One region of the Mesorhizobium monacense genome, then DNA from elsewhere that is predicted to be linked to it. Evidence: predicted binding sites of a transcription regulator. Region 1 holds the regulator's gene; the other holds the start of a gene.
What was found. The regulator LexA, encoded in region 1, represses DNA repair genes until DNA is damaged. The targets are predictions, from matches to a motif close to TGTTCNNNNTGTGTTCNG.

Region 1 (3,408 bases):
GCGCCGCATTTTGCCTCGACGAGTTCGATGAACAGGTCGGCCAGGGCGATGCTTTTCTTTCTCACGGCCGCCATGTCGACATCGTTCCAGATGTCGAGCGCGCCCTTCAGCGTGCGCATCGACAGGACCGGCTGCGTGCCGCACAGAAACCGGCGGATGCCGGTGCCGGCTGCGTAGGCCTGCTCGAAGGCGAAGGGCCGCGCGTGGCTCCACCATCCGCTGAGCGGCTGCAGCACATCGGCATGATGGCGCTCCGCGGCATAGATGAAGGCGGGAGAGCCCGGGCCGCCATTCAAATATTTGTAGGTGCAGCCGACAGCGAAATCGGCATTCGCCGTGTCCAGTTCGACCGGCATGGCGCCTGCTGTGTGGCAGAGATCCCAGACGATCAGCGCCCCGGCGTCATGGGCGATGCGCGTCAGCGCCGTCATGTCACGCAGTTCGCCTGACTTGTAGTTGACGTGGTTGACCAGCACCACCGCGACCCGGTCGTCGATCAGCTCTTCGATCGTCGGTGCGTCGACGCCTGCAAGGCGCAGCACAGTGTTCTTTCGAGTCGAGGCGACACCTTCAGCCATGTAGAGGTCGGTCGGAAAGCTGTCGCCCTCGGCGACGATGACGGGCCGATCCGGCCGGATGGCCATTGCCGCGTGCAGCAGCTTGTAGATGTTGATCGATGTCGTGTCGCAGACCACCGTCTGGCCGGGAGCGGCGCCGATCAGGCGCCCGAGCTGATCGCCGAGTTCGACCGGCATGTTGAACCAGCCGGCAGTGTTCCAGGCGCGGATGAGGTCGTACGCCCATTCTTCGGTCGCCGCCTTGCGTAGCTCGTCGAAGGCGGCATGCGAGGCTGCACCCAGCGAATTGCCGTCGAGATAGATTACCCCTTCGGGCAGGATGAAGCGGTCGCGCAAGGGGCGCAGTGGATCCGCGGCGTCCATCGCTTCGACGGCCGCAAGATCAGGAATTCCTGTCATGATATGTCTGCTCCCCCCAGATACGCACGACACCGGCACGCAATGATGACACAAGCCGACGATCGGTACTTTCTCTCATCACAGGCCATCGCGCTGCAAGAACCTGCATTGATGACTTATCGGCCCAACGACACCCTCGACCCCTGCTCATAGTTGGCATTTTGAGTTCGTTTCGTTCACGGTGCATCGAGCGGGCTGGATCGTCAAACACGGCCCTACCTACATTGTTTGCGGCGAATGATTGCCGACTTCCAACCAGCTCCCAGGCCGGTGGTTGGCCGTAAACGATAACAAAATCAATGCGATGAAGCCGGCATCTAAGGGGCTGGGATATTCGCTGTCGCACGCGACATCGTTTCGGGAGCCTTAACCCATTCATTAAACTTTAAACAGTTGCGGAACACAACTGGAACAGATAGTGTTTGTTCTGGGTTTGTTTTTCTGATTCCGTTGGGGGCCGCGATGCTGACACGCAAACAACATGAACTGCTGATGTTCATCCATGAGCGGCTGAAGGAAAGCGGCATTCCACCCTCCTTCGACGAAATGAAAGAGGCGCTCGATCTTGCCTCGAAGTCGGGCATCCACCGGCTGATCACGGCGCTGGAGGAGCGCGGTTTCATTCGCCGGCTGCCCAATCGGGCGCGCGCGCTCGAAGTGCTGCGCCTGCCGGACTCGATTGCTCCCGGCCTCAATGCGGCGAAGAAGTTCTCGCCGAGCGTCATTCAGGGCAGTCTTGGGCAGGGCGGCCTCGGACGGCAGATCAAGCCTATGGCATCGTCGCGCACGCCCCAGGCGGGCAATGACGACGATGCGGTTGCGGCAGTGTCCATCCCGGTGATGGGGCGGATCGCGGCCGGTGTGCCGATCGACGCCATCCAGCATCAGACGCATTCGATCTCGGTGCCGCCGGACATGATCATGGGCGGCGAGCATTACGCGCTGGAGGTCAAGGGCGATTCGATGATCGAGGCCGGGATCTTCGACGGCGATACGGTCATCATCCGCAACGCCGACACGGCGAGCCCGGGAGAGATCATAGTGGCGCTGGTCGACGAGGAGGAAGCGACGCTGAAGCGCTTCCGCCGCAAGGGCGCCTCGATTGCGCTGGAAGCCGCCAATCCGGCCTATGAAACCCGCATCTTCGGGCCCGACCGGGTCAAGGTGCAGGGCAAGCTGGTCGGTCTGATCCGCCGCTACTGAGGCGGCGGCGGTTGTTTTGGCGGCGGTTTGCTGGCCTGCCTTTCGGGTCTCTTGTAAGGCGGCAGGCCCCTCGCCTCGCGTGAGAATCTTCGCTGCTCGTGCCAGGGCCGGTACGGCTGCTCGACCGCGAAGTCTATCTCTGCCGGCGCGATTGCCGATTGCTGATCGAAGAAGACAGCGGCGCTGCCCAAGCGGGCAAGTTGCCGTTTCCTGACGACAAGGACAAGCGGATTGCGGCAAGGGTCGTAGGCGGTGGCGTCGTTGACGATGATCAGGGTAGCGAAAGCACACGCCCGCCACGCGTCCTTGCGGTCTTCTGCATACGCGATGATCGCGCCAGACGGATGCCGCGCGAGGCAAAGACCGCTGCTGCAGTAGAAGGGTGAGCCCGGCGGCAGGTCGGCCGGATCCATGTCGAACCGCGCGTCACCCTTCTCGAAGGTCTCGGGCTCCACAATGGTTTCGGACTTCACAGCCCGTTTCCAGTTGTCGGTGGTGAACTCGTTCGATCGCACGCGGTTGATGGCGAGTTCGCCGCCCCCGATCGGCATTGCCACAAGATGCCCATCCTCCGAGACGAGAACGTCAGGCGTGCGAGTGTCGGAGACAGTCAGCAGGCCGGCGAATGCGAACGGAACGGCTGCCAGCCTGAGCCATGTCGTCGCCATGGTGGCGATGACCAGCGCGATCGTCACCAGCAGTACCGACTGAATGGAGATCAGCCCGACAGCATCGATCGGCGAGCGCTCGGAAATCCATCCGGATATTGCGATCATCGCCGTCAGCCCCTTGCCCATCACATAGAGGAAGGGTCCATCGGCGCCGAACGGCATCGCCAGCGCGCTGAGCACGGCGAACGGCATGACGATCAGCGAGACGATCGGCATGACGGCCAGGTTGGCAAGCAGGCTGAGCGGCGACACGCGCTGAAAATGCCAGATGGCGAAGAGCGCGGTCGCACTGCCGGCGATGATGGAGGTCATGGCGAGGCCGCCCATGCCGAGCAGGAATTTTCGCGTGACGAAGGCGAGCGGCGATCGCCGTGGCGGCGGCGACGTCGCTCTGCCGGCACGGTAGTCCGACCAGCCGGCATAGGCACCGACAAGGGCCGCGGTCGCCGCAAACGACATCTGGAAGCTCGGGCCGACCACTTCGTGCGGCGACACCAGGATCACGGCAATCGCCGAGATCGCCAGATTGCGCATGGTGAGCGCCGCGCGGTCGAACA
Region 2 (3,408 bases), 1.3 Mb from region 1:
GGGGTGGTAGCCGCCGAAATAGACGACGTCTGCCTTCAATTCCTTCAGCTTGGTGACGAGAGCCGAATAGTCCTTCTCGCCGGCATTGATGCCTTCGTAATTCACCTCCTTGAGGCCGCCGGCATTCATCGTCGCCTTGACGGCGTCGGCAACGCCCTGGCCGTAGGCGCTCTTGTCATGCAGGATGACGACGTTCTTGCCGGCGTATTTCTTGGCGATCCACGGGCCGATGAAGGCGCCCTGCGCATCGTCGCGCGTATAGAGGCGCATGATCGTCGGCCAGCCGGCCTTTGCCGCGGCATCGGTCAGCTCCGGGTTGGATGACGCCGGGCTCATCATCAGCGTGCCGGCTTCGGCATAGACGGCCGAGGCAGGAATGCTCGAGCCCGAGCAGGCATGGCCGTCGACGAACTTGGTCCCGTCGGCGACGATGCGGTTGGCGACCGAGACAGCCTGCTTCGGATCGCACTGGTCGTCCTGGATGTCGAGCTTGATCTTGTTGCCGTTGACACCGCCTGCGGCATTGATGGCGTCGGCGGCTGCCTGTGCGCCCTGCTTGAACTGGTCGCCGATGTTGGCGAGTTGGCCGGTCATCGGGCCGACCACCGAGACGGTGATGTCGTCGGCAAACGCAACCGGTGCGCTCATCATCAGGCTCAATACGGCCGCGCTCAAAATACCCAATTTTTTCATGGTGATAGTGCTCCTCCACTCACGCGCGACCCTTCCGGCCACGCTTCTTTCAGATGGCGGGACAATTTCACCCTTCGCCCGGCATGTCTTGGCGCATCGCAGGCACTCGATTGGGCCTGCGCAGTATCACCACCGAACATGCTTCAGTCATAGACGCGGCCTGATCTCGCCCGGGCCAAGAAAGCCAAAGCCGCGCCGGCCTTGTCCCGGCCGGTCGCGGCTTTTGCCAATGGAGTTTCCCCGAACGCCCCCGCGCCCCGAAACCCGCTCACTTCCCTGTCTGCCGTACCGCTTGGCCGGAGTCGGCCTGCCGTGTTCTTGGTCTTGTTAATATGGCCGTCTTCTCGCGGCCTTGTCCCTGGTGGGGCCGGCCGTCTTTCGCGGCCTTGACCCAAAAGCGTTCCTGCCCCGTACCCGCTGCTCAGTGCATCGTCATCCATTCGCGCGCTTCGCGCAGCGCCTTGGCGATCTCGGCCTTGGACATCGCGGCCGACAGTTCCGAGCGCAACTCCGCGGCGCGGACCGAACCCTTGATGGCGGCGATGTTGAACCATTTGTGGGCGGCGATGACGTCGGTCTCGCAATCGCGGCCGGTCGCATACATCATGCCCAGTTCGAAAAGAATGTCGGCCTGGGCAGTTGCCCCCATGGCGCCGAAGCCGGCTTCAAGCATTTCAAAACGTGCCATTTCAAATCCCCTGTCTGGCTCCCGAGAGCTGCCTCCTTCTGTCCCTTGGTATCCCTTGGGGGGCCGCTCTTTCGATGCTTTCGAGAATGCAGCCGAGCCTTGAATCCGTCGTTAAATGGCGTGCTTAATTTGAGGAAAACAAAGCTAAAACAAGAGGTAAACGCGGAAATTCGTTAAGGATACAAAGCCAGCGATTCAGCCTGTTTGCGAAAAATTTGACGAAAATTCCGAGCAGCCGGGTCAAGACTCCGCTAACCACGGGAACCAATCACCAGCGCATGACCCGAAAATCGAAATCGATTTTCGGAAAGGATCATGCGCCAATTAAAGTGCTGCAGCGTCCTTTGCGCGTCCAAGAAGACGCGCAGCGCTGTAGGTCGAGATCGCTTCATTTGTTCGCCGACGGTAGCGAATAAATCCCGAAACCTTCCGTGGCGGCACCGCTTTTGTTTTGCTGGAAGCTGGATTAGCTTACGTTTGCGTAAGGGCGGGAAGGCGGAACGGAGCCCCATCGGAACCCATAGGGAGGACAGACATGTTTCGAAAAGTGAGCCTGGCCCTGGCGGCCACCTTGATCATGACCGGTGCGGCATGGGCCGACCCGATCGAAGGCAATTGGAAGACACAGGCCGGCGATACCGCAGCCATCGCTGGCGGCGGTTCGTTTTCGATCACGCTCAAGACCGGCAAATATGCCGGCAAGACCATCGGCTCGCTCAAGCCTGCCGGCGACAACAAATATGCCGGCGACATCACCGATCCGGCAAACGACAAGACCTATTCCGGCAAGGCGACGCTTTCGGGCACCTCGCTCAAGATGAGCGGCTGCGTGCTCGGCGGACTGATCTGCAAGAGCCAGACCTGGCACAAGCTCTGATCGTCTTCACCGCCAAAGAATGAGAGAACGGGGCCTTCGCGGCCCCGTTTCCTTTTGCGCTGCGCGGTGGCGCCGCCGACTTGTTGTTGCCAAGGGGCAGGCGCACAGCCTCGACCTCACGCCCCTGCGCGACGTCCAAAACACCGTCAATCAATTTGAACCGCAGATGAACGCCGGCATCAGAGCCGGTTCAGAGGCATTCGGGCATTCTCCTCGGTATTGAAGGAGGACACCACGCCAATGCTCGCTCGCCGCTTCGCCATCGTCTGCCTGCTGATGAGCCTGTTCGGCATGTTGTTCGCCATCCTCGTCGCCGAAGCAGGCCGTCCGGCCCGCTCCTGGGACGCTGCCAATTCCTGCAGCTTCGGCTGTTCGAACCATCTTCGCCACTGAAACGACAAAGCACCAGAAACCCAAAGAAAAGCAAACGACCATGAACCGCATCGCCACCAGCGCCCTGACGATCCTTCGGCTCCTGCCGCGGACAGCGCTCATCCTGACGCTTCTCGCCGCCCCGGTGCTGGCGGTGCCGATGATCCGCGCCGATGCGGGCTCGACGATCGAGGCGCCGGCGTTGAAGAAGAACGGCGTCGGCTTTGTGCTCCTGGTCAGCCTGCAGCGCGGCTGAAGAAAAAACTTGCCGCCCGGTCACGTTCGGCCCGCCTCCCCCTCCCAAGCGCCCTTCCAAGTCTCTATATTGAGCCATGGAAAAGCGAATCTACCCCCAAGCCATCGAATCGGTCGTCATGCCGGAGCCTTTCGGCAAGCAGAGCTACGACGACGCCAAGAAGGCGGTCGCGGCCTTGCAGGCGCTTTACGACCGCAACACCAAGTTCCTGCGCGATTCCTTCACGGCGCTGGCCGCGGGCGGCGACAACAACAAGCGCTATCGGGCCTTCTACCCGGAGATCGGCGTCACCACGAGTTCCTTCACGCAGATCGACTCGCGGCAGGCCTATGGCCATATGCCGACGCCGGGGCATTTCTCGACCACCATCACCCAGCCGATGCTGTTCGAGAGCTATCTCATCGAACAGCTTCGCCTGATCATGCGCAATCACGGCGTTCAGGTCACGGTTTCGGAATCGACCACGCCGATCCCGCTGCATTTCGCCTTCCTTGAAGGCACCCATGTCGACGGCGCTGCCGC

Region 2: AC1RUK_RS18195 (sel1 repeat family protein) is a predicted target of LexA. The motif match lies at 1,516-1,533, and genes of this name have one in related genera.

The regions. Positions count from the first base shown of each region.
Region 1 covers NZ_CM165567.1:2,425,570-2,428,977, forward strand. Annotated here, with positions in the region: gene kynU (kynureninase) at 1-977, opposite strand, end outside; gene lexA (transcriptional repressor LexA) at 1,440-2,180, shown strand; gene AC1RUK_RS11675 (ComEC/Rec2 family competence protein) at 2,174-3,408, opposite strand, start outside.
Region 2 covers NZ_CM165567.1:3,707,553-3,710,960, forward strand. Annotated here, with positions in the region: gene AC1RUK_RS18190 (ABC transporter substrate-binding protein) at 1-693, opposite strand, end outside; gene AC1RUK_RS18195 (sel1 repeat family protein) at 1,115-1,381, opposite strand; gene AC1RUK_RS18200 (DUF2147 domain-containing protein) at 1,917-2,258, shown strand; gene AC1RUK_RS18205 (hypothetical protein) at 2,499-2,651, shown strand; gene AC1RUK_RS18210 (hypothetical protein) at 2,692-2,886, shown strand; gene AC1RUK_RS18215 (AMP nucleosidase) at 3,005-3,408, shown strand, end outside.